DNA from 3 places in the Priestia sp. JSM ZJ58 genome. Region 3 is predicted to be linked to each of the others. Evidence: riboswitches for the same ligand, from Rfam matches in the RefSeq annotation. Region 3 holds a riboswitch; each other region holds the start of a gene.
The links. Region 3 has a riboswitch for cyclic di-AMP ahead of kdpF (K(+)-transporting ATPase subunit F). Riboswitches for the same ligand answer to the same signal wherever they lie in the genome.
Positions count from the first base shown of each region.

Region 1: linked by a shared signal. The riboswitch ahead of ACH6EI_RS04050 (APC family permease) and the one ahead of kdpF (K(+)-transporting ATPase subunit F) in region 3 are both predicted to bind cyclic di-AMP.
Region 2: linked by a shared signal. The riboswitch ahead of ACH6EI_RS04325 (dicarboxylate/amino acid:cation symporter) and the one ahead of kdpF (K(+)-transporting ATPase subunit F) in region 3 are both predicted to bind cyclic di-AMP.

Region 1 covers NZ_JBISEM010000001.1:791,045-801,958, reverse strand. Annotated here, with positions in the region: gene ACH6EI_RS04070 (ArnT family glycosyltransferase) at 1-174, shown strand, start outside; gene ACH6EI_RS04065 (GtrA family protein) at 195-590, shown strand; gene ACH6EI_RS04060 (glycosyltransferase family 2 protein) at 587-1,564, shown strand; gene ACH6EI_RS04055 (cation diffusion facilitator family transporter) at 1,604-2,581, opposite strand; gene ACH6EI_RS04050 (APC family permease) at 2,691-4,517, opposite strand; cyclic di-AMP (ydaO/yuaA leader) riboswitch at 4,680-4,823, opposite strand; gene ACH6EI_RS04045 (N-acetylmuramoyl-L-alanine amidase) at 5,015-6,055, opposite strand; gene glnA (type I glutamate--ammonia ligase) at 6,978-8,312, opposite strand; gene ACH6EI_RS04035 (MerR family transcriptional regulator) at 8,396-8,803, opposite strand; gene ACH6EI_RS04030 (methionine gamma-lyase family protein) at 8,986-10,248, opposite strand; gene hflX (GTPase HflX) at 10,263-10,914, opposite strand, start outside.
Region 2 covers NZ_JBISEM010000001.1:846,722-857,635, reverse strand. Annotated here, with positions in the region: gene ACH6EI_RS04340 (3-oxoacid CoA-transferase subunit B) at 1-554, opposite strand, end outside; gene ACH6EI_RS04335 (CoA transferase subunit A) at 539-1,240, opposite strand; gene ACH6EI_RS04330 (aspartate aminotransferase family protein) at 1,241-2,590, opposite strand; gene ACH6EI_RS04325 (dicarboxylate/amino acid:cation symporter) at 2,699-3,934, opposite strand; cyclic di-AMP (ydaO/yuaA leader) riboswitch at 4,115-4,269, opposite strand; gene ACH6EI_RS04320 (NAD(P)/FAD-dependent oxidoreductase) at 4,872-6,341, opposite strand; gene ACH6EI_RS04315 (ATP-binding protein) at 6,558-7,958, opposite strand; gene ACH6EI_RS04310 (YjcZ family sporulation protein) at 8,112-8,285, opposite strand; gene ACH6EI_RS04305 (hypothetical protein) at 8,373-8,798, opposite strand; gene ACH6EI_RS04300 (hypothetical protein) at 8,788-8,949, opposite strand; gene ACH6EI_RS04295 (DUF4397 domain-containing protein) at 9,164-9,919, shown strand; gene ACH6EI_RS04290 (YpmS family protein) at 9,951-10,523, opposite strand; gene ACH6EI_RS04285 (SGNH/GDSL hydrolase family protein) at 10,536-10,914, opposite strand, start outside.
Region 3 covers NZ_JBISEM010000001.1:1,692,008-1,702,921, reverse strand. Annotated here, with positions in the region: gene kdpDN (KdpD-like non-kinase potassium sensor) at 1-317, opposite strand, end outside; gene kdpC (potassium-transporting ATPase subunit KdpC) at 371-937, opposite strand; gene kdpB (potassium-transporting ATPase subunit KdpB) at 951-3,026, opposite strand; gene kdpA (potassium-transporting ATPase subunit KdpA) at 3,048-4,709, opposite strand; gene kdpF (K(+)-transporting ATPase subunit F) at 4,734-4,814, opposite strand; cyclic di-AMP (ydaO/yuaA leader) riboswitch at 5,112-5,252, opposite strand; gene ACH6EI_RS09120 (hypothetical protein) at 5,268-5,405, opposite strand; cyclic di-AMP (ydaO/yuaA leader) riboswitch at 5,478-5,620, opposite strand; gene ACH6EI_RS09115 (undecaprenyldiphospho-muramoylpentapeptide beta-N-acetylglucosaminyltransferase) at 5,780-6,847, opposite strand; gene ACH6EI_RS09110 (CHY zinc finger protein) at 7,025-7,360, shown strand; gene ACH6EI_RS09105 (ArsR/SmtB family transcription factor) at 7,380-7,694, opposite strand; gene ACH6EI_RS09100 (putative quinol monooxygenase) at 7,899-8,183, shown strand; gene nfsA (oxygen-insensitive NADPH nitroreductase) at 8,213-8,950, shown strand; gene ACH6EI_RS09090 (hypothetical protein) at 9,044-9,481, shown strand; gene ACH6EI_RS09085 (DUF4397 domain-containing protein) at 9,597-10,277, shown strand; gene ACH6EI_RS09080 (GrpB family protein) at 10,314-10,847, opposite strand.

The sequences.
Region 1 (10,914 bases), 900 kb from region 3:
ATCATAGGATACGTTCTTATTCACTTGCTTATTGAAATTCAAACTCGCTATCGATTCTTTATTTTCCCAAGCTTTATGCTGCTCGAAGGGTTTGGTATTTCAGTGATTCTATCTTATTTACTAGTACGGTTTACTAAAAATAAGACCCAGGCAAAATGTGAAGAGATAAATTAAATGGAAGGGATTATGCAACCGTGATAAAATTCCTGAAATTCGGATTTGTAGGTATAATGAATACCCTGCTCACTATTATCAGTTACTTAGCACTGATTCATTTTGATATGAATTATATATTGGCTAACGTACTATCCTATTTCATTGGCGTCATAAACAGCTACTATTGGAACAAATCGTGGGTGTTTCAAGCAACTGTACATAAATGGATGTTAGCTCAATTTTTCATCGTAAACCTTATTACTTTAGCAATTAATACATCTTGCTTATTCCTTCTTGTACACTATACACCTGCTAATCCGATAATTGGACAACTGTTGTCTACTTGTATAGGAATGTTTTTTAATTTTTTTCTTAATAAAATATGGACGTTTAAGCACACAAACAATCACTCGATAGGAGGTAGTAAAGCATGAAAGAACTAATTTCAATCGTGGTACCTATGTATTTTGAAGAAGAAGTAGCTAATGAATGCTATAATCGCTTGCTTTCCGTCATGCATGAAAATCACATTAACTATGAATTCATTTTCGTCAATGACGGCAGTACAGACCGAACAATTGAAATCTTAAAGGACGTAGCAGCTATGGATTCTAACGTAAAAATTATTGATTTTGCCCGTAATTTCGGGCACCAAACTGCCGTCACAGCAGGTATTGACTATGCTCAAGGTGATGCTATCGTAATTATTGATGCTGACTTACAGGATCCGCCTGAAATGATTCCTGAATTAATTGCTAAATGGCAGCAAGGCTATGAAATTGTATACGCAAAGCGCAAGAAGCGAAGCGGAGAGACCTTTTTTAAATTGACAACGGCTAAGTATTTTTATCGCTTTTTAAATTATATGTCCGATATTGAAATCCCAAAAGACACGGGAGATTTTCGTATTATCGACCGAAAAGTTGCGGACGTATTCAAAAAAATGACTGAACGCAATCGTTTCGTAAGAGGAATGATGTCTTGGATCGGCTTCAGGCAAACATATGTAGAATATGAGCGCGATGAGCGTTTTGCTGGTGAAACAAAATATCCTTTAAAAAAGATGATCAAGTTTGCTTCAGATGGAATTATTGGGTTTTCAACGAAACCTTTACGTTTAGTAATGGTTATTGGCTTGTTATCAGTTTTTGTATCACTTCTCGTTTTAAGTTATTCGATTGTTGTTTGGCTGATAGGTGAAAATATTCAGCCTGGCTGGACTTCGATTATGGTAGCTATCACTTTCTTTAGCGGTATTCAGCTACTTGGTTTAGGTCTAGTGGGACAATACATCGCAAGAATTTACGATGAAAGTAAAAATAGACCTATTTACGTTGTACGTGAAACTATTAACTTTTCTGCGGCTTCAACAGATTCTCAAAACGTGCGTGAAAAAGTATATAGCTAAAAAAACAAGGAAGAAAACAACTGTTTTCTTCCTTGTTTTTTATTCTTTTTGAAGCTGTAAATCGCTTGTCACCCAGTCAGGAATTCCATCATCTTCATCAAATTCAATAATGACATCCGTTATTCCTTTTTCCTGTAAAATACGATTTTCGAGACGATCTTTAATATCATCCGCTTCTGCTACTGTTAAAGAAGGATCAATTTCTACTTTTAATTCAACGTGAAGCTCTTCTCCTTCTTTCATCACCATTAACGTTTGAATATCACGCACTTGTACATCTTGCATAACAATGGCGCCAATTTTCATTTCCATTTCTTTATCTGCTTCACCAAGCGCTCCGGCAGCGTTATCTAAAAATACTCGTCCTACTACAAAAAACATCATAAGACCAATTAGCATAGAAGCAATTCCTTCAGCTTGATGAAAAGGCGTAAACCGCGAAATAAAAACGGCGATTAAAGCCAATACGCCTCCTCCAGTAGCTACCAGATCTTCCATAAAAACAAGCTTAGTTGCTGGCTTTGCTTTCTTTAGATGAACAAAGCTTTGCGTAAAAACATTGACCTCTGCAGTATTCATTCCGACATCGTGCAAAATTTCTTTCATTGCCTTAAAGAGGACAAACATCTCAAGTAATACCGAGATGCCAAGTACTGCAATATTTAAAATAAAGCCTGAAGACTTCGTCGGATGAAGAATATGATGATACCCTTCTTTAATCGTTTCAAATGCCATAATTCCTACTACAAGAACCGCCCCTAATAAAACGAGATTAACCAATCGTCCAAATCCGTTTGGAAATCGTTTGGTCGGAGCTTTTTTGCTTAATGCTGAACCTATAAAAACAAAGAACTGATTTGCTGCGTCCCCTAAGCTGTGCATCGTTTCAGCAAACATCGCTACATTTCCCGTTAAAGCAAAAGCAATCCCTTTAATAATGGATATAATGGTATTAACTATAGCGGCCATCATGGCCGATTTATTTCCTTTTCGCAATAACTTAATTAATTCACTCATGCAATCCCTCCGTTTGTGCCTTTGATGAGATTCAATTATGGTTAGTGTATGTGAATTTAAAAATTAAAAACCTCCAACATATAAGTTGGAGGTTTTTAGTCATGTTTCATTATTTTTTAAAACGATAAGGTACCGTTGTAACGATTACGTTTTTACGGTAAAGCAAATGTGCTTTTAACAGCAGACTGGACTGATTATGAAGGATGTTTTGCCAGCTTTTTTTCGTGATGAACTGCGGAATAACAACCGTAATAGCCATATTATTTTCACGGGCTTTTTCTTCAGCCATATCGATGAATCGAAACAGCGGACGCACAAGACTGCGGTATTGAGAATGAAACGTAACAATACGAATATCAGGCTGCCACTTTTCCCACTTCTCTTCCATTCTCTTTTCGCTTTCTCGGTCAAAAGCAACGTGCACCGCAATAACGGTATCACCAATCGTTCTTGCATAGTTCAATGAATTTTCCACTACCTTTGTCATTCCTGCTACAGGAACAATGACCACACTTCCTTCAAGCTTTCCAATCTTTTCTCCTTGCTTAATACGAAGCTGCTCTCCTACCGCTTCATAATGCGTATGAATGCGATGAAAAATATAAACGATAACCGGTAAGAAAACGAGCACGGACCATACTTGTGAAAACTTCGTTGTAAACAAAATGATTAGCACCGTTAAGGTAATGAGGGCACCAATTAAGTTAATGGTTAGCTTTCCTTGCCAGCCGGCCGGCTTTTCTCTAAGCCATTTGACAATCATGCCTGTTTGAGAAAGCGTAAATGGAATGAACACTCCAACTGCATAAAGAGGAATTAATTGTTCCGTCGCTCCTTTAAAGGCGACAAGTAAGACAATAGAAGCAATTCCAAGGGTCACAATTCCATTTGAATAGCCTAGTCGATCGCCGCGAATTTGAAACATTCTTGGCATGTATTTATCAGACGATAAGTTTACGGCAAGCAAAGGGAAAGCTGAAAAACCTGTATTCGCCGCTAGCACTAAAATCAGAGCTGTGGTACCTTGAATAAAATAATAAAATCCATTTCGTCCAAATACACTCGATGCAATTTGTGATACAACCGTTTCATCTGCTTTTGGAGAAATGCCAAGCCAATAAGCTAAAAACGTGATGCCAGAAAATAAAACGGCTAAAATACCGCCCATCAGCATTAATGTATGAACAGCATTTTTTGCACCTGGATCTTTAAAGTTAGGCACTGCATTTGAAATAGCTTCTACACCAGTCAATGCCGAACAGCCTGATGAAAAAGCTTTTAATAATAAAAACAAACTAATACCTGGCACCACGGTACCGAGAGATGTATGAAGCTCAGGTGAAACTTGACCTGTCACTATTTTGAAGAAGCCCACCGCTATTAACAAAATAAGAGCAATAACAAATAAATAAACCGGATAAGCTAAGACAGAAGCGGATTCTGTTACACCTCGTAAATTTAAAACCGTAATAAAAATCACCAGCAAACACGCAATTACTACGTTATAGTGATGCAGCGTTGGAAAAGCCGAAGTTAAAGCATCGGTTCCTGCTGAAACACTCACGGCAACTGTTAAAATATAATCTACTAACAGTGATCCCCCAGCGATAAGTCCAGGATTTTCTCCTAAATTGGTTTTCGAAACAATATAAGCTCCTCCGCCTTGCGGATACGCATAAATAATTTGACGATATGAAAGAATTAAAGCCGTCAGCAGCACCAATACCCCAATCGCAATTGGAATCGAATACCAATAGGCAAGCACGCCCACTGTTGCAAGGACAATCAAAATCTGTTCTGTTCCATAAGCCACTGAAGATAAGGCATCTGATGATAAAATAGCCAGCGCTTTAAGCTTACTAAGCTTTTGATCGCCTAACTCTTTTGTTTTGAGCGGCTTTCCAATCAATAATCTCTTGAGAACTGAATAGTTCACGTAATTTCCCTCCGATGATTGCTTAGCTACTATTCACTGTTCGTTGCTAAGCTCCGTTACAAGTTCATGAATAAGTGATATTATCCCTAAAAAATACCTTTTTATGTTAAAAAAGCGCACAAAAAAAACACTAAGGGTTCTCAGCGTTTTTACACAGCTTAAACCTCCTCTCCAAAACGCTTATGGGGTTAGCTGTCGGATTCGGGCTATGAGAGTAGCCCTACCTTTTAAAAAAAAGGATTCACCCCAAGTGACAATGCACAAATTTGGGTCCCCCACTTCTGACGAATTAAGCGATAACAGGTCAATATAATTTTCGGTTAAAGAGTATGATCGATAACATGTTTCTTTCATAACTATCCTTTGTTCTTAGATAATATACTCCCGTACAAATGGTTTGTAAAGCATTATTTTACGTAAACGATAAAATAGTACTTAAGGCGCTTTTAAGGGGAAAACAAAAGGCCTTCTGCCTGCTTACAGAAGACCTGCTTTCTTTAACTTTTTGCTTTTAAAACGGCTGCTAGCTTGTTTTTCGTTTGAGGACCATAAATGCCATCTACATCATAAGGAAGATACACAAGCTGAAAACGTCTGACTGCATCTTTCGTTTGTACTCCATATATTCCGTCTACTGACCCTACTTTAAAACTAACCGCGTTTAATGCTCTTTGAAGCTGTTTCACTGCTTCTCCAGAATCGCCTTGTTTTAAAATTCCATTGGGAAGTGGATATTGTTCAGAAGGTGGTGTTGGAGTAGGTGTTGGTGAAGTTCCTGAAGGAATAACAATTGTTTTTCCAACCTGTAGTGTTAAAGGATCAGAAAGCCCTGTATTCGCTTCTTGAAGCTCCTGTACTGTTATGCCGTACTTCTGTGCAATACTGTACAGCGTATCTCCTTGCTTAATTGTATACGTTTTTTCACCTGGTTCAGAAGGTGATGGATTTGGTGTCGGTGTTGGAGATGGCGATGGATTTGGAACTGCACGACGAGGTAAATTTAAATATACGGCAATTCCTTTTGCATACGATTCACCCATGCTTTTTAAAAAAGCTTCATTTTGAAGAAGTGCTGCATCGGCGCTCCTATCAATAAAAGCTATTTCAGTTAGTACTGCAGGCATATTTGTTAAGCGAAGCACCGCATAATTGGCCGATTTTCGTCCACGATTCGGATGATTATACGACAGCAGCGTTGGCTGTACTTGCCCGTGCACAATCGATTGAAACGTTTTACTAGCATTGCTAGCGCTTCTATAAACATAATCTTCGTATCCTGTTCCTCCACCGGCATTTACGTGAATAGACATAAATGCATCTGCCCCCCACGAATTAGCTTGAGAAGCGCGCTGAGATAACGATAAAAAAGTATCTGTGGTACGGGTGGTTTTAATCGTAAAGTCACTGTAAGTGCTATTTAAATAGCTTATTAAATATTGTTGAATTTTTAACACTAAGTTTTTTTCATACAGTCCATTCGCTCCAACTGCTCCTGCATCTGCCCCACCATGTCCTGCATCAAGATAAATTTTTTTCATATTACTTGTCCCTCCTTATTGTTAACATATGCATGAGGGAAAAAAGTGCTACGTATACTAGCCTACTTAGTGAAAAATTACTAAAAAAGGAGATTGAGACATAACGAAATCACTTCAAACTCAAAACGAACAAATGGGATAAATGCGCTAGTATGGATGGCTTGTTACATCGCTGTTGAATTCCGTGCAAGGCTTCGCTTTCCGCGGGGGGGCTGGTGAGCCTCCTCGTCGCGTGCGCTACTGCGGAGTCTCACCTATTCCGCTTTTCCCCCAGGAGTCTTCGCCTGCCCTCCAATCAACTTCTAGAAGCAACTAAATAGATGAAATCTACGTTCATCCTACCAATAAAAAAATCCGCACAATTCATCGTGCGGTTCCCTCCTCCTAACATACTTTTGGTCCAGATTCTATTCTGGTTGATTAAATAGATCAGGAGGGTCTATTATTTATAACGTTAGGACCTATTTAAAAAGCAGAACGCCTACAACAATGAGAATAATCCAAATTGGAATGCTTATCAATATCCCTATCACTAAACCTTTAAAGAAATTTCCTTCTTTCATTTTTATTACATTCCTCTCCAACAGTATTTTCTAACGATACTATGATTGGCTGAAAACTCTCTGAAGTTATACTGAAATACAGTGCAGAGTGAACACATAAACAATCTCACTATCTGTTATACACTACTTTTACTTATAGATTCAATGAGACAAAAAGCTCATCCTTTTTGATTCATGTAAACAAATTCTTTCTTGTATGTAACAAAACAATAAAAAAGCTCCCTGTAAATTATACGACAGGCAGCTTTTTTATAAACAAGCTATATTATTCAATTTACGTATGTAGAATGTTATTTATTCATTGTGAAAAACAAAAAAGTCGGAGAGAACGTACAAACGATCTCTCCGACTTTTAAAAATTAATATTGGCTCATGTATTGGTCACGTTCCCAAGGATGAACTTGTGTACGGAACATATCCCACTCGATTTCTTTCGCTTCAACGAAGTGCTCTGCTAAGTGTTCACCTAATGCAGAAACCATCACTTCGTTTGATTGGAAGCTATCTAAAGCTTGAGCTAATGTTGCAGGTAAATCTACGATACCTTCTTCAACACGCTCTTCTTTTGTCATTACATAGATATTACGATCAATAGGTTTTGGAGCTTCAAGATTGTTCTTGATTCCATCTAAACCAGCTTTTAATAGAACAGCCATTGCTAAATATGGGTTAGCAGCTGGGTCTACGCTACGTACTTCAACACGAGTTCCTACGCCGCGAGAAGCTGGGATACGGATTAATGGGCTACGGTTGCGAGCAGACCATGCAACATAACAAGGAGCCTCATATCCAGGTACTAGACGCTTATAAGAGTTTACAGTAGGATTTGTTACTGCTGTAAAGCTGTGTGCGTGCTTGATGATACCTGCGATAAATTGACGAGCAGTATCACTTAGCTCTAGATTACCGTTCTCATCATAAAATGCGTTTTGGCCATCTTTGAATAACGAAACGTTACAGTGCATACCTGAACCGTTCACACCAAATAATGGTTTTGGCATAAATGTAGCATGTAAGCCATGTTTACGTGCAATTGTTTTTACAACAAGTTTGAACGTTTGGATATCATCACAAGCTTTTAATGCAGCAGCATATTTGAAGTCGATCTCGTGTTGTCCAGGAGCTACCTCATGGTGAGATGCTTCAATTTCAAAGCCCATTTCTTCAAGCTCTAATACGATGTCACGACGGCAGTTTTCACCAAGGTCAGTTGGCGCTAAGTCGAAGTAGCCACCTTTATCATTTAATTCTAATGTAGGTTCGCCTTTTTCGTCTAATTTGAATAAGAAGAACTCTGGCTCAGGTCCAAGGTTAAAATCAGTAAATCCTAACTCTTCCATCTCTTTTAACACACGTTTTAAGTTATTACGTGGATCGCCATCAAACGGAGTTCTATCTGCATTGTAGATGTCACAAATAAAACGTGCTACTTTACCTTTTTCAGATGTCCAAGGGAAAATAACAAATGTATCAATATCCGGGAATAGGTACATATCTGATTCTTCAATACGTACAAACCCTTCAATAGAAGAACCGTCAAACATCATTTTGTTGTCTAACGCTTTTTCTAATTGACTTACTGGAATTTCAACGTTTTTAATTGTTCCTAAAATGTCAGTGAACTGAAGACGAATATACTTTACATTCTCTTCTTGAACTTTGCGGAAAATATCTTCTTTTGTGTACTTTGCCATCGTGTGATCCTCCCCTAAATCTCTATATAATATTTATAATCTATACCCCTCATATACGAACGGCATAAATATTGATAACTTTATTAATGAAAGAACCTGGACATATCTCCTTGATTTAAAGTTGCTCGATTAAAACGGCCTGCTTGCATAAGTTCTGCACGAAGCATTTTTCGCAACTCATCGTCCGTTAATTCTGGCTTTGCTGTTTCTGCCACAACTTTTTCTTCTTGCTTATGCCCTTTTTGCTCCTTTTGAAGATGAAACAGCTGTTTTACACCTGCTAAGTTTACACCTTGTTCGATTAGATCGCGGATTTCAAGCAGCTTATCAACATCGTTAAATGAGAATAGTCGTCGATTTCCCTCTGTTCTTACCGGTGCAACTAATTCATGTTCTTCATAGTAGCGAATTTGGCGAGCAGACAACTCAGTTAACTGCATCACAATTCCAATCGGGAAAAGTGGCGTATTTCTTCGAATGTTGTCACTCATTTCAGTTCCTCCTTTGGATTAACTATTTACATTGTATGCTATGTTAGTTCACCTGTCAACCGAATGTTAGTAATTCTAACATAAATTTTTCTGAACATTTTTTCTATACAAATAAATAGCACTTCGTTTATTTTTATAGCTTATCTTTTTCCTTCTTAACGGGGAGAAATAATCTTTCTATCTTATAAAAGTTCTTTTGTCAGTAATTGATCTACCGCCATGCATATTGCTACTTTTACATGAGCATACGTTAATCCGCCCTGCACGTAAGCGACATAAGGCGGCCTGATAGGACCATCTGCCGTAAGCTCGAGGCTCGCTCCTTGTATAAACGTTCCTGCTGCCATAATCACATCATCTTCATACCCTGGCATATAAGCAGGATACGCCGTTACGTGTGAATTAATTGGCGAAGCGAATTGAATTGCCTGACAAAAAGCCACCATTTTATCGGGGTCATCAAACTGAACGGATTGAATTAAATCTGTTCGTTCACTGTCCCACTTCGGTTCACTTTGCATACCAAGCTCTTCAAACATAGCGGATGAGAAAACCGCTCCTTTTAAGGCTTGACCTACTACGTGCGGCGCCAAGAAGAACCCTTGATACATTTCTTGCAAGCTATACAGCGTCGCTCCAGCTTCTGCACCGATTCCAGGAGTTGTCATTCGGTATGAACAAGCTTCCACTAGGTCTTTTCGTCCTGCAATATAGCCACCGATTTTAGCGAGACCTCCACCAGGGTTCTTAATAAGCGACCCCGCCATCAAATCTGCTCCTACATGCGTTGGCTCGATTGTTTCTACAAATTCACCGTAGCAGTTGTCAACAAATACAACAACGTCAGGCTTAATGCTCTTTACAAACGAAATCATTTCTTTTATTTGAGCGACTGTAAAAGAAGGACGAATGCCGTACCCTTTTGAACGCTGAATGCCTATCATCTTTGTATGCTCATGAATAGACGCTTTCACTTCTTCAAAATCCACTTGACCTTCCTCAGTTAAATCTACTGATTTATAGCTAATGTTATATTCTTTTAAAGAACCTACACCGCTTCCTCGTATGCCAACGATTTCTTCAAGCGTGTCATAAGGCTTTCCGGTTATATATAATAGTTCATCTCCAGGACGCAGTACACCAAACAGCGAAATGCCGATTGCATGCGTGCCTGAAATAATTTGCGGACGCACTAGACATGCTTCTGTTCCAAAAACGTCCGCATATACTTTCTCCAACGTATCGCGGCCTAGATCGTCGTAGCCATACCCCGTTGTCGGATTAAAATGTGAATCACTCACTCGGTTTTGCTGAAAGCTTTGCAGCACTCGAAATTGATTTGCTTCAATACGCTCGTCAATTTTCTCATGTACGGGCTTAATCTGCTTTTCTACTTTTGCAGCAAGTTCCCGAATGCGTGCCCCGTTTTTTAACTGATCAAACATCATTTCTTTGTTCCTCAACTTTCTTCAAGCGTTTGTAGCTTTTTGTAAAGGGGATGCTCTTTTGCAATATACCCTTTGCACTGATACTTCTCAGTTTCTTCATTGAACTTTAACGACTCAAGAATAGAGACCGTTTTTAGTTCAGCGAGCATTTTTCCTTCATAAGCCGGCAGCAGCACATGAAAAAACGCCATTTCTTTTTTCATTTCTTCTTGAATTCTTTCCCCAAGCTTCACTAAATCCGTAGCTTTAAAAGCGCTCATTGATAACGATGTTGAAGCGGATGGGACAAATAGTTCATGCTGCATATCTTCTTTATTGTAAACTGTTAGCATCGGAATGTCCGTTACGTTCAGCTCTTCTAGTAAGCGATGCACTGTTTTTTCGTGGTTGTTGTAATCTGGATTAGATGAATCTACCACGTGCAGAACAAGGTCAGCTTCGGTTACTTCTTCAAGTGTTGAACGGAACGCGGCTACTAACGTTGTTGGAAGATCTTGAATAAATCCAACCGTATCCGTTAACAGCGCCGTTAATCCTGACGGAAGCGTATACTGTCTTGTCGTTGGATCAAGAGTTGCAAACAGCTGATTTTCTTCAAAAATACCAGCTTCTGTTAAGCGGTTAAAGATCGTCGATTTACCAGCGTTCGTATAGCCCACAATT
Region 2 (10,914 bases), 850 kb from region 3:
TTTTCTACTTTAAAAACCGCCCGATCCGTAATAACTAATCCCACGCAGCCCGAAGCAGTAAGAGGTAAAGAGCATGTCTTGACCAGTTTTGGTTCTCCTGTCTTGCTCGTATGATTCATTAGCACAATGACTTTTTTCGCTTTTTGAGCTAATTCCATCGCTCCTCCCATCCCAGGAACTCGCTTACCTGGCACAATCCAATTAGCTAAATCCCCTTTTTCACTCACTTCTAACGCACCAAGAATGGTCATATCGACGTATCCTTTTCGAATCATCGCGAAGGCTGTAGCACTATCACAGTATGAAGCCCCTTGAACAGTAGTTGTTGGATAGCCTGCTGCATTGCAGACATTCTCATCTTCTTCACCTAAAGGAGGCGAAGATCCTAACCCTAAAATTCCGTTTTCAGCATGAAACATCACATGAACAGCGCTTGGTACATAATTAGGAATAAGAGAAGGAATGCCAATCCCTAAGTTAACAATCATGCCGTTTTTGATTTCAGCCGCAGCACGTCTTGCAATACGATGACGAATATCTATTCCCAAACCCATTTCCAATTCACTCCTTTTGAAGGCACAATATAATCCACAAATACGCCTGACGTCATCACATTCTCTGGGTCAATGTCGCCAAGAGGAACGATTTCCTCCACTTCAGCAATAGTTATACGACCTGCCATAGCCATTAATGGATTAGTGTTTCGAGCGCTTTTATCATAGAGCAAGTTGCCGAATGGATCTGCTTTTTTTGCATATACAAAAGCCACGTCGGCTGTGAGCGGTTTTTCAACTAAAAATGTCTTGCCGTCTACTTCCACTTTTTCTTTTCCAAATTGAATAATGTCATTTTCTATTCCTACATCAATCAGTACTCCTCCAAGTCCAACTCCCCCCGCTCGAATCCGTTCAGCAAGCGTTCCTTGAGGAGAAAACTCAACTTTCAGCTTTTCTTCTGTCATCAGCGTTCCAGCCACGGGATTCGATCCAATGTGAGAAGCGATCAGTTTTTGAATTCTTCCTTGACTTACTAATTTTCCCGCACCAATATGAGGAAAGCCTGAATCATTACATATCAGTGTGAAATTTGATTTTTCGCTTTCAATAAGGCCGTCAATGAGAGAAGGCGGACTGCCTACGCCTCCAAACCCTCCTATCATCAGCGTAGCAGCATGATCCACGTATTCAATTGCTTGTTCCACAGTTGTAATCTTTTGAAATGAGTTTTCGACCTTTGTCACTTATTTCACCTCATTTCCCTGTTTTTCATTTTGTACTTCATACAATGTTTTCGAAAGCAACACGACCGCTTCATCAAGTTGGCGATGAGTAATCGTAAATGGCGGCGCAATAATAATACCGTCTCCTTCTACTCCATCTGTTCCTGCTTGTGAAGGATAAAGGAGAAGACCATTTTTATGGGCTTTACTTATTACGCGCGCCGTCATATTTTCGGAGGATGAAAAAGGCTCCTTCGTTTTTGGATTTTGTACAAGCTCAAGACCAACTAGTAAGCCTTTGCCACGAATATCACCAATGATAGGGTAAAGAAGTTGAAGCTCCTTCAATTTTTTTACTAAATAGGCTCCTTTCAGCGCTACTTGTTGAACAAGATCGTTCTTTTCAATATAGGCTAAGACAGCTAGCCCTACAGCCGCTGACAGCGGATTAGCGCTTAGCGTATGGCCGCTCATAATTAATTTGGATCCGTTCATGATAGGTTCAATCGTTTTGCTGCTAGCTAACGTAACGGCTATCGGTGTATATCCTGCTCCCACTCCTTTTCCAAGCGTCATGATGTCTGGTTTAGCTCCCCAGTGCTCATATGCAAACATCACGCCTGTACGCCCAACTCCAGTCATGACTTCATCGGCTATCCATAACACATCATATTTATCACAAATTTCTCTTATCACTTCATAATAACCGGGTGGAGGTGTAAGAGCTGCTCCGGCAGCTCCTACAATGGGCTCTGTAATAAAAGCAGCAATATGTTCAGGGCCGGTTCGTTTGATAACTGTTTCCAATTCGTGTGCACAAGCAAGATTACAGGATGGATAGGTTTGATGAAACGGACATCGATAGCAATAAGGAGGTGAAACCGAAGGATAATCTTCAAGCAAAGACGAGAAACGTTTTCGTCTTCCAACGTGCCCTGACATAGACAGCGCTCCTATTGTAATACCGTGATAGCTCATCCAGCGTGACAAAACCTTTGTTTTGGTTGGCTTTCCTTGCTCTTGAAAATGCTGAATGGCTGTTTTCATAGCCGTTTCAGTCGCTTCTGTCCCGCTGTTAACAAAAAAGCTCCACTGGAAATGATTGCTGCTTAATTCACATAGTTTCTTAGCTAAGGCTTCCGTCGGATCGCTTGTAAACTGCGACCGATATACAAACGCAACTTTCTGTGCCTGATCCGTCATCGCATCAATAATTTCTTTTACGCCGTGTCCGATACTTGCTGTAACTGCCCCTGACGAAGCATCTATGTACTTTTTTCCATCTTGGTCGTACAAATAAATTCCTTTTCCATATGAAATAACTGGGTAGTCGTCGTCGAGCAGCGGCTTTATCACATGGGTCTTATTCATTTCCGCACTCTCCTTTCAAACACATACTCTTATTAAACTGTATGCTGAAAAGAAGAGTTTCTTGCCAATAAAAAAAGCCCTAGCATATAGCTAGAGCTTTTACATTTATTAAGCCGATTGCGTTACAGATTTATCGATACGCTTTGCTTCTGACTCAGCCACAATAACGGCACACGCAGCGTCTCCCGTAATATTTACAGATGTACGAAGCATATCAAGCAAGCGATCAATCCCGATAATCAATCCGATACCTGCTACAGGCAGGCCAACCGAACTCAATACCATCGCTAGCATAATGAGACCAACTCCCGGCACGCCTGCTGTACCAATACTAGCAAGCACCGCTGTTAATACAACCGTCACAAGAGCACCCAGCGACAGGTCAACGCCGTATACTTGCGCAATAAAAATAGTCGCGACACCTTGCATAATTGCTGTTCCATCCATGTTAATGGTAGCACCTAACGGCTGAACAAAACTGCTGATGGACTCCGGGACACGAAGATTTTTTTGAGCCACATTCATTGAAATCGGAAGCGTTGCACTACTGCTTGATGTACTGAATCCAACTGTCATCGCAGGAGCAAAACCTTTAAAAAATTCAATAGGGTTACGTCTGGCCATAAGAGCGACTGACCCCCCATATGTTACAATCGAATGGATGAACAGTGCGAGCACGACTACAATCATGTAAAGCCCCATCGCTTTAATTGCCTGCCAGCCTTGACTTCCAACCGCTGTTGCAAGAAGCCCAAATGTTCCGTAAGGAGCAAACTTCATCACTAGATTTACAAGGTACATCATCAATTCATTGCCTTGCTCGAGTAAATTATAAAGCCCTTTGGTTTTACTTCCAAGCATCGTAATACCAAAACCGATAAAGATAGAGAAAACGATAAGTTGAAGCATATTCCCTTCAGCCATCGCTTGGATTGGATTGACTGGAATCATATTTAAGAATGTCTCTCCAACCGGCGGTGCTTTTTCAGCTTCAAAAGAAGCGTTTTTTGTATCAAAAGATCCAAATGTTCCTGGTTTAATAACAAACGCTAATAATAAACCAATTACAATAGCAACGGTTGTTGTCACTAGGAAGTACGAAACTGTTTTTGCCCCGATTCTTCCCAGTTTTTTAGGATCTCCTAAACCTGCTACGCCTAACGTGATAGAGAAAAACACAATTGGTACAACAAGCATTTTAATTAAGCTTAAGAAAATTTGCCCAAGCGGCGTAAACAAGTACTTGTCCAGCGGAGCAAAAGCACTTGGAGCAAAAGCATTAATCAACACTCCTACAACAGCACCAGCAATTAGCGCGATAATGATCTTTGTCGATAGCTTCATAGATTTACCTCCCATAAATAAATTATATTAGAATGATTCTAACTACTATACTTATTTTACCATGCATTGAGGGTGATAACACTCAAAATATACAATATATTAAAAATTTTCAGATTAATAGTTTAGGAATATTTTTAGCTATACAAAAAACCATGAGAATATCATGGTTTCATAGACCTGTTATTCCCTCACTGAATGCTTACGGAGTTAGCTGTCGGATTCGGGTACGTGAGTTACCCTACTTGATTCATTCAAGATTCACCCCAAGTACATTACGCACAAATATGGGTCCTCCGTTCTCTTATAAAACAAAAGAGATTAAGCAAATAATTTTCTTTAATATTTTTGCATGATAATAATTGTTACTTTAATTAAAATTCATTTTATGTATTCCTGTCAAGTTTTTATTCAAAAATAATGCATGATTTTATCGTAAAAAGTTGAGAATTGTTATATTTCAAAATATTTACATCATATTTCAATAAACCAAAAACACCTATTTAACAAGACTTACAATCTAATGAATAAAAAATTAATTCAAAAAATAGTTTATAAAGTGAACTTTCTTCTCATTAATATCATTCATAAATATGTATAATTATTCTAATATCCATGTACTTTACTGCTTCCATAAATATTTTACTTATCAAAAAAAATAACTCTTTCCAACTGTTGATTTTATCCTTGTACTGCTTGATATACACTCCCTAAAATTTCACTGACTTTATTGATGCGAAGAAATCGACATTATCAATTCCCCTTATTCTACTTAATTCTGCTCAAGATAGAAGTATAGATTTCCTACTATCTTTTAAAAAGGAGCGGGTAATTATCATATAAAACTATCGGAGTTGGAGCGGTACAAGTTCTTTACTTTTTACTTATTCCCTCTCGTTATTTAACCCATAAAAAAAAGAGGCCGTGACGGCCTCTTTTTTTATACAGTAACAGGTTCAGAACTTGCTTTACGATTCTTTAATTTTTCAACAATGTCACGCGCTACCCACACACCACACGCACTTGCCTGCGCGAGTCCTCGCGTAATACCAGCTCCGTCTCCTCCCACGTATAAACCGGAAATTTCAGTTTCAAACTTATCGTTTAACTTCGGACGGGCGGAGTAAAATTTCGCTTCCACACCGTAAAACAGCGTATGTTCAGATGCTAACCCAGGCGTTACATGATCCAGTGCTTCTGTCATTTCAATTAAGCTTTTCATTGTATTGTATGGAAGCACTAAACCCAAATCACCAGGGACAGCTTCTTTTAACGTTGGTTCTAAAAAGCCTTCTTTAATTCGATTCGCTGTTGAACGGCGCCCCTTTAAAATATCTCCATACTTTTGAACAACTAAGCCTCCGTTTGACAGCATATTAGCTAATCTTGATACTTCGTGCGCATATTCGTTCGGCTGATCAAATGGATCCGAAAATTTATGAGAAACAAGCAGCGCAAAGTTCGTATTTTGACTTCCAAGCTTCGGATCTTTGTATGCGTGTCCATTTGCTAACATAATCCCTGAATGATTCTCTACTACCACATGCCCTGAAGGATTGCTGCAGAACGTTCTGACTCTTGTACCTACAGACGTATTGTAAATAAATTTCCCTTCGTACAAGTGCTTGTTGATTTCTTCCATAACAACGTTAGATGTTTCTACTCGAACACCGATGTCTACTTGATTGTTAATCATTTTCAAACGGCGTTTTTTTAGTAAGTCGCTCATCCACTTCGAGCCGTCTCGACCTGGTGAAACCACGACTTTATCAGCCGTAATTCTGTCACCATTCTTCAATTCAATACCGCGTACGATATGCTGACCATCTTCTTTTTCTGTTATTAAATCGGCTACTTCCGTTTTATACTGCATATCAATTTTTTCTTTTAAGTATTCATAAATGCTTTTTAAAATTTCTAAATTTTGCTCTGTTCCTAAATGACGCACTTGGGCACGCAATAGCTTTAATCCTGCTGCGTATCCGCGTTTTTCAATTTCACGAACTTTATCAGTTAACGGATCCGTAATCGTATCGGTTGCTCCGTGTTTTAAATTAATTTCATCCACGTATTTAATTAAATCTACCACCTGTGATTCAGACAGATAATCCGTCATCCAGCCTCCAAATTCACTGGTGATATTAAACTTTCCATCTGAATATGCGCCGGCTCCACCGAAACCATTTGTGATAGAACAAGCAGGCAAACAGCCAGCAAACTCTTTTCTGCCAACTGCAGGCGGACATTTTTCAATTTTTTTCTGAAGAATCGGACAATTACGTCGATAGATATCGTGTCCTTTATCGATTAATAAAATAGTTGCTTCCGGTAATTTTAACGTTAGCTCATAGCAAGTAAAAATTCCAGCGGGTCCTGCCCCTACCACAATAACATCATAATTTGAGTTCATTGTACATTCTCCCATCATCTTTTTTCTTTGGGTAAAAGATAAAAGTTATTGACCGAATTTTCTTTTTTATTATCATTCGGTTATTTTCTAGCCATTTGATAATATATCAAAAACAAACCCTTTAGTCAACAATATACACGAACATTAAAATAAAAAAAATAAAAAACATTCGTTTTTATTTCAACCAAATAAAAACCAGCGAACGAATAGCAAGCGCTACGAAATGTTCACTGGTTCTTTAATATACGGAAGAGCAATTTCTACTTTTGTTCCTACTCCTACTTTACTCGCAAATGAAATATGCCCTTGATGCTGTTCGATTATTCGGTAGCTAATCATTAATCCTAGCCCAGTTCCTGTTTGTTTGGTGGAATAAAATGGTTCACCTAGCCGAGCTAAAGATTGCTCATCAATTCCACATCCTTCATCCTCGATAATGACCATGCCGTATTCATTTCTTTTCTCAACGGTAACTTTAACTGTACCTTTGCTCATTGACTCAAGCGCATTTTGAATTAAATTAATAAAAACTTGTTTAAGCGCATTTTCTTCACAAAAGATTGTAATCTCATCACTAATCTCATTAATAATACGACAATTTTTATAATTGGCGTGTGTATCTAATAGTAATGTCACGTGACGTATGATTTGATTGAGACTTTTGGGGTGGTATGAATTTTCAATTTTAGGCTTGGCCAGCGTTAAAAATTCTTGAATAATGGATTCGACGCGATTCAATTCTTCAAGCATAATATCATTGTATTCTTCATTATACTGTTTCGATGCTTTTAGCAGCTGAATAAACCCTTTAATCGCCGTCATTGGATTACGGATTTCATGTGCTACTCCTGCCGCTAGCTTGCTCACCATTGTAAGCTTTTCAGATTTGCTTGCCATTTCATCATATTTTTTTCGATCCGTTACGTCGCGAATAATATACTGAATGGCATCCTGTCCTTCAAACTTAATTTTGGTTGCCGAAGATTCAATAATGACGACCCCTTTTTTAGTCAATAGTTTCACATCAACACGTGGCCTCACGGACATTCCATTCATCAGCTGAACCATTCGTTCTTTTACAATTTCTAAATGTTCGGGATGAATAAAGTGAAGCCAAGGACGCCCGATATACTCTTCTTTTTTCTCGCCGCCAAGAAGTTTAACACCAGCGGGATTCAAATATTGGATTCTGCCTTCTCTCGTTACAATAAATGCATCTTGACTTTGCTGGACAAACTGCTTATATTGCTTCATTTTCCGAATGACTTCCTCTTGCTTTTCAATACTTGAGGAAAACTCTTTCCACTGAACAACTAAGAGCGGAATATCTTCTTCCGTGCGCTGAATATGGATATGCATCGGAAACTGCTGATCTACTTTTTTCTTAAGTAAAACAACTTCTTCCTCTTGCTTTCTTAACGGTTCCACTTCATGCTTTTCAATAAAAAAGCGATTTGGCTCTTCAAATACATTACAGGAAAGAAGCCGTTCCTCCGTCGTTTTAAAAAGGTGGCAGCAAGCTTCATTTAAAATTTGAATATCGCCATCCATATTCATTACGAGCATTGGTGTAAATGACATTGAAAATAGCTGTTGAAATACTTTTTCCTTTTCCATATATTCACCTTCGCTTATTGAGTTACTAGCTATAGTATAATATGGTAAATGTTGATTTGGCAAAATTTTTTTATTATTTAAACAATTTATATGTAAGTTTGTCCTTTTCCATCTTTTATAAAAAGCTCGCACATGCGAGCAAATGAGACCTAATCAGCAAAAACAAGTGCAGCCAATGATGATTAATAAAATAAATAGTACAACAATTAATGCAAATGACTGGCCCGTTCCGCAATGATGATAACCGCCAATTGGATAGTGGCAAGTATCATATAGGTGGTGATAGCCTCCGTGATGGCATGGGTCGTAACAATCGTAGTTATACATAGCAATCTCTCCTCTTGTTTTTTTCATTTCGTACACTGTACTTTATATGCGTTAGTTGATTGTCCTGTATGTGCATTCGCCCATTTTTTACTTTCTCTTACGCCATATTCGCCTTTTGGGCTGCAGCGTATACGAAAACAACAAAAGTAAAATACTGCCCATCACCAGTAGCGTAGTAAAATCTTTCATAAACTCAATAATGACCCCTATATACGGGAGATGGTATGCGTAGCTTCCAATCACTTTAAAAGAAGCAGGCAAAGAATTTCTTTGAGCTGTAACCAGTACATCAGGGTCTTGATTATGGGCCAGTACAAGTTCATTCTTTGAAGAAGATGATTCGTCTCTAAAGACAACTATATCTCCGCGATGCAGGTGGTGATAATCCGTTTCTTGAACGGTCACGGTGAAACCAAATAGGCTTGGAACTGTACTAACAAATAAAAATGTAAAGCAAATTGCATAAAGAACAAGTACATATCGAAACGCAGAAAAAATACATTTATTGATCATAGGTAATCAGCTCAATTCGCTCGGTTACTTTATTTAGCGCGGGGGTAATGTGATTAAATGAAGTAGAGCGCTCTGTAAATTGAATTAAAAGTAGCAGCAGTAAAAAACTTAACATGATTAACCGTAGCATCCGAGCATAAAAATCACGCATGCTCTCACTCCTTTTTTCTATACTAAATTCGGTCGTACAATAAGCCTTCAGTCAATAATTTGATTCAGTATATGCACATAGAGGGCGTTTGGCTCATTGTTTCTTCTTGGAGGTCTCGGGAGTGATCAGTGATCGGCATAAATTATGAGTTTTAGCATATGTTTGGTTACGTATGGAAATGTTTTTATACTCCGACAATAAGGGAGCTGAACATATGGCTAATTATTCCTTTGATCAATATATTAAAAAAGCAATGAAATACGATTTTCTAGCTAACTACTATAAGTATAGTGATCCATCTAAGCATATTCATTATTATCAAAAGCATTTGTACTATATCCAGCAGGCCATCTTAACTTCTTCTGAAAATACGAATTTACGCGTAAATCCGCCGCAAATTCGTATACTTCACGCTTCTCCAGATTCTCCATCTGTAGATATTTATATTAACAACAAACGAGTGATTCGCAACTTAACTTATAAACAAGAAACAGATTATATTGAATTACAAGAACCTGGAAGATACACAATTTCTATTTATCCCGCTGGAGAAACGGGAAGACCTGTTTTAACGGAATCATTTACATTTGAAGGAAACCAAAATTACACGGTAGCGGCGGTAGATGAGCTAAACAAGCTTGATTTATTATTTATCTATGACAATACGGATGTACCAAGTGGAGAAACGAAGCTTCGGTTTGTGCACCTTTCTCCTGATGCTCCTGCTGTGGATATTGCGGCTAGAGGTGGAGACGTCATTTTTTCTGGCGTGCAGTTTAAAGAAGTCACAAAATATTTGCCTTTATCCCCCATGCATGTTCAACTTAGTGTGCGCATAGCAGGAACCAAAAATGTAGTACTCGAAATCCCAGCACTGAACCTTCGCCCGAATCGAACATATACGGTATATGCCGTCGGATTTGCTAAAAACCGTCCTGCATTAGAAGCGCTGATTTCCCAAGACCGTTAACAAAAAAAACCTTCCAAATTGGAAGGTTTTTTTATTCACTGCGCGAAATTAAACGTACGCGAATATCATCATTTTTTAAATCAAACTTTTGTACTTTTACAGCAAAATCACTCTCTAACTTCATCTGCTGTAACGCTACGTATACTGATTCATTCTTTGGATCGATTGTTACCCATTCTGGTAGCGCAAAATTATTATTTACGTATCGAAGCACTGTGCGGACAGGCAGCTGCAGCTTTCCAACAGAAAGTGACTGCTGTTCAAGCACAATATCTCCATTTTTTTGTACGATCGGATCAAATGTCATTCGAATATTAATATCATCGCCGAATACTTGAATCGTTCCGTCTACTCTTACTACATCGGTAAGAGTAATTTTGTAGTTAAGCGGCTGATTCTTAAATTCTTTTTTTAAATATTTATCAATCAGTACATTTAAGTCCGCTTTTTTAGCCAAAATAGTTAGTTCTGCGTCTCCTTCTACTTTTTCAGAGGGAGTTGGATTGACCTTGTCAACCGGTTGAAAAATAAACGCAATAATAAGGATAGCCCCTAGAACATTAATCCCTAATAACGCGATAAATAGGGTTTTCCACTTCTTCATATAACAATCTCCTTACTCGTTCCCACTCTCTTTCGTGTTTTTCTCTTTTTCATCAGATGTAACTTCTTCTGCTGTTTCCTTTTTCTGGTCTCCAACGAGAGGATCTTCTTCCTCCATTGATTTACTAATGCGCTCAGCCATTAGTTTGTACCCTTTTTTATTAGGGTGAAACTCGTCTTTCCCTAATAAATTTACGTCAGAATCATAAAAAATATCATCAATTTTTACATAACTTACATTATCATATTGAGAAGCAATTTTCTCGCTTGCCGCATTCCATTCATTAATAACGACATTAATTTCTTTCACATCACTTAACGATTTAAAGAATGGATTATAAAAACCGATTAAATAAATATGGGCATTAGGATTAAGCTTACGTATGCGTGAA
Region 3 (10,914 bases):
CTTCTTACAATCGCCAGTAAATCAAGTTCTTGTAATTCTTTTCCTTTATAAAAAACGGTTTCTCTTTGGATTACTTCTAGATTTCCAATCATCGCCTTAGTCTCATTCCTGCCGTGTGTTTCTACATATCCAACTACGACATCTACGCCTTCTTTGACTAAGTCATGCGCATCTTGAAGCATTTTATAAGTCTTCCCTACTCCCGGTGCGGCACCGATGTAGAGTTTAAGCTTTCCGCGCTTCTGATCATGAAGTTCACGCAATAGTTCTTCCGGAGTTTTTCTTCGAAAGTATGGATGAGCTTCTTTTTCTTTCATTGTTCGTGCTCCTTTATCACACTCGCTTCAGTGCATGAAGCGAGTGCGTGTAATTAGCGTTCTCGTTGAACAGCTAAATTTAGCTCTACTACATTTACTCGTTTTTCACCAAAAGCCCCTTGCTGAGTATGTTCTTTGATTAACTCTTTTAGCGTCTGGGTTTTAATATGGGCTGCTTTTGCCACGCGCTCTACTTGTGCATATGCAGCTTGTGGCGTAATATCCGGATCGAGTCCAGAAGCCGAATTCGTGACGGCATCAATCGGAATCCCTTCTTTTGGTACCTCGTTTTCTTTTTTCCACGCCGCTACGGATTTCTCGATACGATTCGTAAGGTCTTTATTTGAAGGTGCTAAATTCAACGAGCCAGACCCTGCCCCGTTATAATCAATACTAGAAACTCTGCCGTGAAAAAATGCATTGCTTGTAAACTGCTGCCCAATCAGCTTAGAACCGATAACTTGATGATTGTTTGAATAGATTAGGCTGCCGTTTGCTTTACTTGGAACAGCTGTTTGAGCAATACCTGTCATCACAACAGGATAAATAAGACCACAAAGTATCATCATCATAATCGTTAAGCGAACAATAATGCTTCCCGTTCGTTCTGTTTGTATCATCGTTTCTTCTCCTCTACATCACAAATGAAAGTAATAAGTCAATCGCTTTAATCCCAATGAATGGAACTAATACCCCACCTAATCCGTAAATGAACAAATTTTTTCGCAGCAGTGCGTTAGAACTCATCGGCTTATAGGCAATTCCCTTCATGGCTAAGGGAATTAACAGCGGGATAATGACCGCATTAAAAATAAGCGCTGACAATACAGCAGATAGAGGTGAATTCAGCTTCATTACGTTAAGAGCCTCCATTTGCGGAATCGCCAAGGTAAACATCGCTGGAATAATCGCGAAATACTTAGCAATATCGTTTGCGATGCTGAATGTAGTTAAGGCACCCCTTGTCATTAATAGCTGTTTTCCGATTGAAACGACTTCAATGATTTTAGTGGGATCCGAATCCAAGTCCACCATATTTGCTGCTTCTTTAGCAGCTGAGGTTCCGCTGTTCATTGCTAAACCAACGTCAGCTTGAGCAAGTGCAGGGGCATCGTTTGTTCCGTCACCTGTCATCGCAACTAGCTTGCCTTGCTGCTGTTCGTATTTAATCACTTGAATCTTGTCTTCTGGCTTGCATTCCGCAATAAATTCATCTACTCCAGCTTCTTTTGCAATAGTTGCTGCGGTTAGCGGATTATCTCCTGTGCACATGACTGTTTTAATGCCCATTTTACGAAGTTCATCAAAGCGTTCTTTCATTCCTGGTTTTACCGTGTCTTTTAAATAAATCAAGCCATAAATTTTATCATCGGCGGCGACGGCAAGCGGCGTGCCACCAGCTCCTGCAATTTCGTTCGCTTTTTGCTGTAAATCAGAGGGAACCTTCCCGCCATTTGACTCTACCCATGCCGTGACGGCGTCCACTGCTCCTTTTCGTACAGATACATTCTGTAAGTCAATGCCGCTCATTCGCGTTTCAGCTTTGAATTCTACAAACGTTCCCTGCGTTTTTCTAAGGTCTTCTACTCCCATGCGAGTTTGGATAAAATCAACCACCGAGCGTCCTTCTGGTGTTTCGTCGTAAAGAGAAGAAACAAACGCCCATTTGTACAGTTCACGTTCGTCTACGCCTTCTACAGTCGTTAACTGATGAGCCATTCGGTTTCCAAACGTAATGGTGCCGGTTTTATCTAAAATAATTGTATTGATGTCACCAGCTGCTTCTACTGCTTTTCCTGACATAGCAATCACGTTAAACTGCGTGACTCGATCCATTCCAGCAATTCCAATGGCCGATAATAATCCTCCAATCGTCGTAGGAATAAGGCAGACGAGCAGTGAAATTAAAATAGCCGTGTCGAGTTGAAAATGTAAATAGTTTGTAAAGACAGGAAGCGTCACAACAACTAGTAAAAAAATAATCGTCAAACTTGTCAAAACCGTGTTTAGCGCAATTTCATTTGGCGTTTTTTGACGCTCTGCTCCTTCAACAAGCGAAATCATTTTATCTAAAAACGATTCACCTTGCTCACACGTAATTTTAATTGTAATTTCATCGCTGACAACTCTTGTACCTCCAGTTACAGAGTTAAAATCCCCGCCTGCTTCTTTCATAACAGGTGCCGATTCACCCGTAATAGCCGATTCATCAACAGACGCCAGTCCTTTAATAATTTCTCCATCTCCAGGAATCATTTCGCCTTGTGAAACGACGACGATATCTCCTTTTTTTAGTTGCGATGCCGAAACTTGTATCATTTGCCCGTTTTGAAGCTGATTAGCTGTAATATCGCCTTTAGATTTCTTTAATGAGTTTGCCTGTGCTTTTCCTCGACCTTCTGCTAATGCTTCTGCAAAATTAGCAAAAACAATGGTAAAAAATAACACGAGAGATACGGCAACATTAAATCCTGTGCTTACTGTACTTTCTCCGAAAAGGTCCGGAACAACGGCTAAAAAAAGCGTAATTATAAACCCGATTTCTACTACGAACATGATAGGGTTTTTTATCATCGTTCTTGGGCTGAGCTTGATAAAAGCCTGCTTTACTGATTGAATAAAAATCGATGAAGCTTGTGTATCCACAGAACCTTGAATATGACTGTTGCGATCCAATTCAATATTATTTGCAAAATTCCGTTTATTCATTATGATCCTCCGCTTTCTTGATTACAGTGTTAAATACTCAGCAACCGGCCCAAGCACAAGCACTGGGAAAAACGTAAGTGCTCCTACAATAACGGTAGTTCCAATTAAAATGCCGCTAAATAAAGACGTATCTGTTTTAAATGTCCCAGGTGTTTCGGGAACAAGCTGTTTGGATGCTAGTGAGCTCGATACCGCCAGCATCGTAATTAGTCCGAAGTAGCGTCCAATATACATAACGATTCCCGTTGAAATGTTCCAAAACGGCGTTGCATCACCGAGTCCTTCAAAGCCGGATCCATTGTTTGCTGCTGACGACGTAAATTCATACAGTGCCTGACTTAACCCGTGAAAGCCTGGATTTGATATACCTTCTATTCCTAAATGAGTGGTAAGTGCTACAGCTGTTCCTCCTAAAATTAGCAGCGGTTGCAAAATAAGCGTCACGGCGATTAGCTTCATTTCTTTTCCTTCAATTTTTTTACCTACGTATTCTGGTGTTCTTCCAACCATTAAACCTGATAAAAATACGGCGATAATGACGTACATCATGACATTCATAAATCCTGCTCCGACACCGCCGAATACGGTATTTAACATCATATTTCCAAGCGTTAACAACCCGGTAAGAGGCGTAAGAGTATCGTGCATGGTGTTGACTGCACCTGTTTCACTTGCTGTCGTCACGATGGCGTAAAGCGTCGACATGCCGACACCAAAACGGACTTCTTTCCCTTCCATATAACCGTTCGCTTCGTTCAAATGAAAAGCATCAAGTCTTGGATTGCCACCCCACTCTGTTACGAACGCTGTGCTTAAAATAACGATAAACAGCATACTCATCGCTACAAACAAAATGCGGCCTTGCTTACGCTTTCCGATCATTTTTCCGTATGTGAAAGGAAGTGCTGTTGGCAATAAAAGCATAAGGACGATTTGTAATACATTGCTCAACGCGTTAGGATTTTCAAATGGATGAGCTGAATTGACACCAAAAAATCCCCCTCCGTTGTTTCCTAGCTCTTTAATTGAAAGAAAAGAAGCAACTGGTCCCCTTGCTATTTGCTGTGTTGCCCCTTCTATTGTATGGGCAGTAACCGTTCCGCTTAACGTTTGAGGGACACCTAAAAACATAAATAAAATGCCTGTTATAAAAGCGATAGGAAGTAAAATACGCGTAATTGACTTTACAAAATCAACAAAAAAGTTTCCCATTTCTTTCCCTGCCAGCCCACGAATAAAAGCGATTGCTACTGCAAGTGCCGTTGCTGGTGCAGCAAACATCATAAATACAATGGCGGCCATCTGCGAGAAATAGGACAATCCTGATTCGCCGCTGTAGTGCTGCAAGTTCGTATTTGTCATAAAACTAATGGCCGTGTTAAAAGCAAGTGCCGGATCCATTCCTTTGATGTGGCTTGGGTTAAACGGCAGTACCCCTTGAAACCGGAAGATAAGGTACACCACAAAAATCATAAACGTATTCGCCAAAACAAGAGCAAATGCATATTGCTTCCACGTCTGATTAAGCCCTTTAATTCCTGCTGCTTTAAACATCACCGTTTCTATCTTTCCTATCAAGCTAGTGTTTTTATCGTTTGAAAACACATTCGCTATATAAATACCTACGGGCTTTGCAATAAGCGCTACAAAAACAAGCAGCAGCGCAACTGATAGTAGAAAAATCCCCACTTTTTATTCCTCCGCTTATTAAAATTGTTCTGGATTTAACAGTACATATACTAAATAAATTAAAACGAGAACTGAAATACCTGACAAAATGAACGACATGTTCACTTCTCCTCTCTGTCGTCTACTACATGAGACGACCAGCGAATAATTCCGTACATAGCAGTTGCTAATAAGGCAAGCGTTCCAAGCATCATCATATCCAAGTTGCTTCCTCCTAACTGTTTCCTGACAAAAATGATAGCTTCTAAGTTTAGTGACGGTTTCTTTTCATAAAGCATCACGTCCAAAAAAGCTAACCGCGAGACGTGATGCTATTTTTTTCCACTAAAAAACCGCAGAAGAGAGTTCTCTTCCGCGGTTTAATGCACGACAAATAAGCCGTGATTGACACGAATTTTTTACTCCCAAAACGCTTACGGAGTTAGCTGTCGGATTCGGGTTATGGAAGTAACCCTACTCAGTTAAGAGATTCACCCCTAGTACATACGTACAAAATATTGGGTCCCCCGCTCATAATTGATTAAGCGTATATTTGTTATTTAATTTTTAGACTTAATGATGACTTTTACTGCTGCGTTTAAAACTTTGATTAGCTAACGTAGACAAATAGCGGTTTGCTAGATCAAAAGATTGCTGGTCGCACATTGCCCGATATTCAATCATTTGAATCATTTGCTTAGATAAATGCATCCTGACGCTCCTTTCACCTATATTTTGAAAGGAGCGTACTATCCGCTGTTATAGAAAACGACCACGATTACACCATCCTCTCTCTTAACGCTTACGAAGTTAGCTGACGGGTTCGGGTCAAGAAAGTAACCCTACTCAATTAAGAGATTCACCCCTGATAATTGGGTCCTCCGCTCTTTCCTTCTCTTTCAGAAAAGACTCAGCGTTTCACAGTGGAACGTTTCATGAGAGTAATCTTACTCCTGTTAAAATTTACTGTCAACAACATTTTTTGAAATTTTAAAAGCTTTATTTTTCTATATTTATTCATTATTTTAAAATAATAATTCCAGAAGAAAAAAAGCGTTCTTATCGAGGAGATAAGAACGCTTTTTTTAGCTCATTTTCTCAATTTCATTTACAAGAATTGAAATAGCATCCGTTTTTGTTGCTTCACGCATTGTACGCTTCATTGTACTTGCCTGCTGCTGAAGCTCACTTACTTCACGTAAAAACAATTCTTTTGTTAACTGTTCTTCTTCTACAACCATACAGTAGCCTTTTTTCTTAAAAGATTGTGCATTTAAAATTTGATCTCCGCGACTCTGTGCTTTTGATAAAGGAATAATCATCATCGGTTTATGAAGAGCTAAAAACTCAAAAATGGCATTGGATCCACCGCGTGTAATCACATAATCAGTTGCCGCTAGAACATCAGGAAGCTGTTCGTTTACGTATTCTAACTGACGGTATCCTGACTCTTTTTCAAGGCTTGTATCAATATTGCCTTTTCCGCAAAGGTGTACAATTTGGAATTTCTTTTGCAGTTCAGGCAAAGACTCTCGAACGATTTCATTAATACGGCGTGCTCCTAAACTTCCGCCCATAATCGTTAAAATGGGGCGCTTATCATAAAAGCGTAGCCAGCTTTCCCCGTTCGCTGCGCTTCCGCTAAATAGCTCTTTTCGAATAGGTGAACCAACAACCTGCACTTTTTCTTTTGGAAAGTAGTTTGCGGCTTCATCAAAAGAAGTAAAAATTTTAGTGGCAAATTTCTGCGCAATTTTATTTGCCAGTCCCGGTGTTAAATCACTTTCATGAATGAACACGGGAATGTTTAAAGATTTAGCAGCCATTACCACAGGAACTGTGACGAAACCGCCTTTTGAAAAAACAAGAGAAGGCTTTAGTTTTTTCAGCACGCGACGTGCATCGCCAACCCCTTTTGCTACTCGAAATACATCTTTTACATTTTCCATATCTACATATCGACGCAGCTTCCCGCTTGAAATCGCATGATATGGAACGTTTAATTTTGTAATTAATTCTTTCTCAATACCATTGTGAGAACCGACATAATGGATATCCCATTTTTCACTGTCTAATTCTTTCATGATGGCAATGTTTGGCGTTACGTGCCCCGCTGTTCCGCCTCCGGTAAAAACGATAACTTGCTTACTCATTTTTTCTTCCTCTCTTTGCATCACTTAATCGATCTGTTTTGACATCAATTTTTATCTAATCTTTTTAGCATGCAATCTGACATGTAAAACGATGGTTTTATTATAGCATTTTTCTTTTTACATATGTATGATAAGGCGTATAAAAGCATGCTATACTTTTCATAAGGAGTGATGATAATGAACAAATCTGTACCTGCAGTAAAAGGTGACACAGTGGATTCCGAAACGCGCTGTACGCACTATCATACGGATAAAGATATTATCGCAATAAAATTTTATTGCTGTCATACATATTATCCATGCTATCAATGTCATAACGCACATGCGGATCACGACATTAAAAGATGGCCAACATCTATGTTTAATGAAAAAGCTATTCTTTGCGGAGTATGTAAACATGAGCTCTCAATTAATGAATATTTAACCTGTAACTCGACTTGCCCTCACTGTCGTTCTTCTTTTAATCCCGGATGCAGCCTGCATGGACACATTTATTTTGAACAAAAAAGCTGAACAAAACATCGTTCAGCTTTTAAAATAATTGCTCATCTATATTGATAATGGAAGGAAGCAGACCTGGGAACAGTTCCTCAAGTTCTTCTAAACGCAAGGAATAATAGTGCTGCGTACCTTCTATACGTAGTTTGATAATTCCAGCTTCGCGAAGTACTTTAATATGATGTGATAGCGTTGATTTTGATACATTTAATTTTTGATAATACGAACAGGTCTGCTCCTTTCTTGTCGCTAAACACTGTACAATTCGCAGCCGGTTAGGATCACTCAACGCATGTAAAATAGGCGTTAATTTAATTTCAGATTTCGGTGGTTGATAAGGTTTTCTCATGCTTAAAATATAACACAGCTTCTTTTGTGTATCAATGTTCGATAACTTTCGAACTAAATTCCTTGCACTGTTATTTAATCGGTGTTATAGTTTCATTGTTCGATGATATTCGAACTTATCTTCATTTTAATCGTAAATTGAATGAAAGATTAAAAACAAAACAAATAATATAAAGCACCATCATTATTAAAGGAGGAATCATCCATGATTCATTTACAAGCTTCAATGAAAGTTAACCCAGCAAAAAGAGAAGAATTTTTAGAAAACGTACAAGAACTAATTAAGCATTCTTTACAAGAAGAAGGAAACAGCAACTATCAACTATTTGAAGATGCTTTTACACCTAACACATTTATGATGATTGAAGAGTGGAAAAGCGAAGAAGCAATTCAAGCACACAATAAATCAGCTCATTTCCAAAGTTTTGTAGCATTTGCTCAAACTGGCGTACTTGTAGCACCTTTAGATGTAAAAACATTACAAGGCTAAAAATAACTTCTTTGAAAGGATGACGCATCATGAATGAAGCAATTCGTACAATTCAAGATCATCGTTCTATCCGTCAATATACAGACGAAGCAGTAAGCGACGAGCATTTAGATACAATTATTCAATCTGCTCAGTCAGCCGCTTCTTCTATTAACGGACAGCAAGTAACTATTATTAGCGTCCAAGATAAAGAAAAGAAGAAAAAGCTTTCAGAGCTTGCGGGCAACCAAGCGTGGATTGACCAAGCTCCTCTATTTTTAATCTTTTGTGCAGATTTTAATCGTGCTAAGATTGCAGCTGAGCTTAACGATGCGCCTCTTGGCGTAACCGATGGGCTTGAGTCAATTTTAGTGGGGGCAACCGATGCTGGAATTTCTTTAGAAGCAGCAACAGTTGCAGCAGAGTCACTCGGTTTAGGTACAGTACCAATCGGCGGAATTCGCAGAAAGCCACTAGAAGTCATTGAACTCCTAGATTTACCGGCATACGTATTCCCAGTAAGCGGTCTTGTCATTGGACATCCGGCAGATCATTCTGCGAAAAAGCCTCGATTACCACAAGCTGCTGTGCACCATCGTGAAAGCTATAATCATGACTTAAAGTCATTGATTCAAGACTATGATGCTGAAATGGCAGAGTATATGAAAAAGAGAACAAACGGTGCAGATGACCGCAACTGGTCACAAACTGTATCCGCTATTTACAAAACCATTTATTATCCAGAAGTTCGAGCGATGCTTGAAAAACAAGGATTTAAATTCGAATGATCAAAAGCTGCGATGTTCATCGCAGCTTTTTTTATCTACTTTAACAGCGTCTTGAATAGACTAAAAGTAATACTCGATAAATGAGGTGTTTGGATGGAGTTTATTTTAATTTGTAATTTTCTTTTAGGTGCAACGGCAGCGTTTTTATTGGTGCCGGCTTTTACAAAAAAGAACACCCTTCACGTGACTTTGCTGTCTCTCCTTTTCCTCCTTTCAATTGTTCCAACCTTTCTTCTCGCTAATCCACATATCGGCGTTTTACCTTGGGCTATTCGAGACGGTCTTCTATTGTTTTCCGCTTTCCTTTTCTTTTATCTAACCTTCACTTTAAGCAGATGGAAAACACTTTTGTTTTTTCTTCTCCTTTTACTGTCAATTGCTCCTCTTGCCTACGTCGTATATGATGACTTCACGCATACGTATATAGATGCCAATATCGGACTTGGCCTAGGCTTTTTATTGACGTGGCTCTTAACAACCTTGTACAATATTTTGGCTATTCTTCGATTTTTCCGTCAGAAATCTCAGTAAACACGTTAAAAGTTAACAAACAAACGAATAGTTGATTTTATTTAGTATACGCTAACAACTGCACAGTCCTTCTCTTTACATAAAGCTGTGTATACTAAAAAAGGAGTGATACTTGATGAAACGACTATTCGTAATGGTAGCAGTGATTGCCTTCTTGGCACTTAGCCGCATGTTAGTATTTGCCGCTGAAACACCTCCTGCTGCAGATGAGCGACCAGCTCAAAATGCAGAAGTTCGTATCGTTCATGCTTCACCAGATGCTCCAGCTGTAGACATTTTTGTGGATGACAAAGCTTTAGTAGAAGGAGCAAAGTTTAAAGATGTCTCCAACTCCCTGCCTTTGTCAGCTGGTTCTCATAAAGTAGAAGTATACGAAGCGAAGACAAAAGGAACAAAAGATTCCATCATCGAAGCTACCCTTGTTGTAGACGGTGGAAAATCGTATACAGTAGCCGCTGTAAATAAAGCCGAAAATCTTGAACTGCAGGCTTTTACGAATAATAAGCAAGGGATGGATGGAAAAGCAAGCTTACGTGTTGCTCATTTATCTCCTGATGCTCCTGCGGTAAACGTAGGTCCTAAAGGGGCTGCTCCTTTATTTAAAGATCTGTCTTTTAAAAGCATTTCAGGTTATCAAGTAGTAAATCCGGGTTCGTATGATTTATCTGTTTCCACAGCAGACGGAAAAGAAATACTAAGTCTTCCTGGAACAAATCTTCAAAGCGGTAAAAACTATACGGTTCTCGCAGTAAATACTGCTGATAAGCTTGAGACCATTGTTTTACAAGATAATTAATTAAAAAAACGTCATTTCAATTGAAATGACGTTTTTTTATAGACTGCGCTGAATGAATTCTTCTTTTTTGTACTCATAGGTAGAAATATCGTTCCACAATCGTTTTGAAAGCTCGTATTTCATACCTTCATATTTTTTTCTAGCACGTTCGCTCGAGCGTAACTGCTCCCTGAAATTAATTCGTTCATTCCAATAAGGTGATTCACTGACCGTTACGTACACATGACTTCTTCTAGCATCATGTGGAATGAGCTTACGGGCATTTTTAGCTGTCATAATTGGAGGGTAGTGTGCAGCTGGAACGCCTTCTTTTAATAAGACGAACATCTCCTTTTCCGCTACGTATACGTGAGATTTATTTTTTAATATAGCGCGCACTTCATTTATGTCTTCTTCGCGTTTGACGCCGATTAAAATATCAACGATTGGTGAACCTGCCAATCCTGGAACGGACGTGCTTCCAATATGTTCGATGTCTACTGAAAAATCTTTTAGTGTATTAAGTAACGCTTCTTTTTCCATTTGATACAAAAGCGACCACTTTGTTTCATACTGAACAATCTTTCGCATATCAGTTTCCACCCTTTCACTTTTTTATACTGTACCATGTTTTAAAATAAAAAGAAAGAATTTTCTA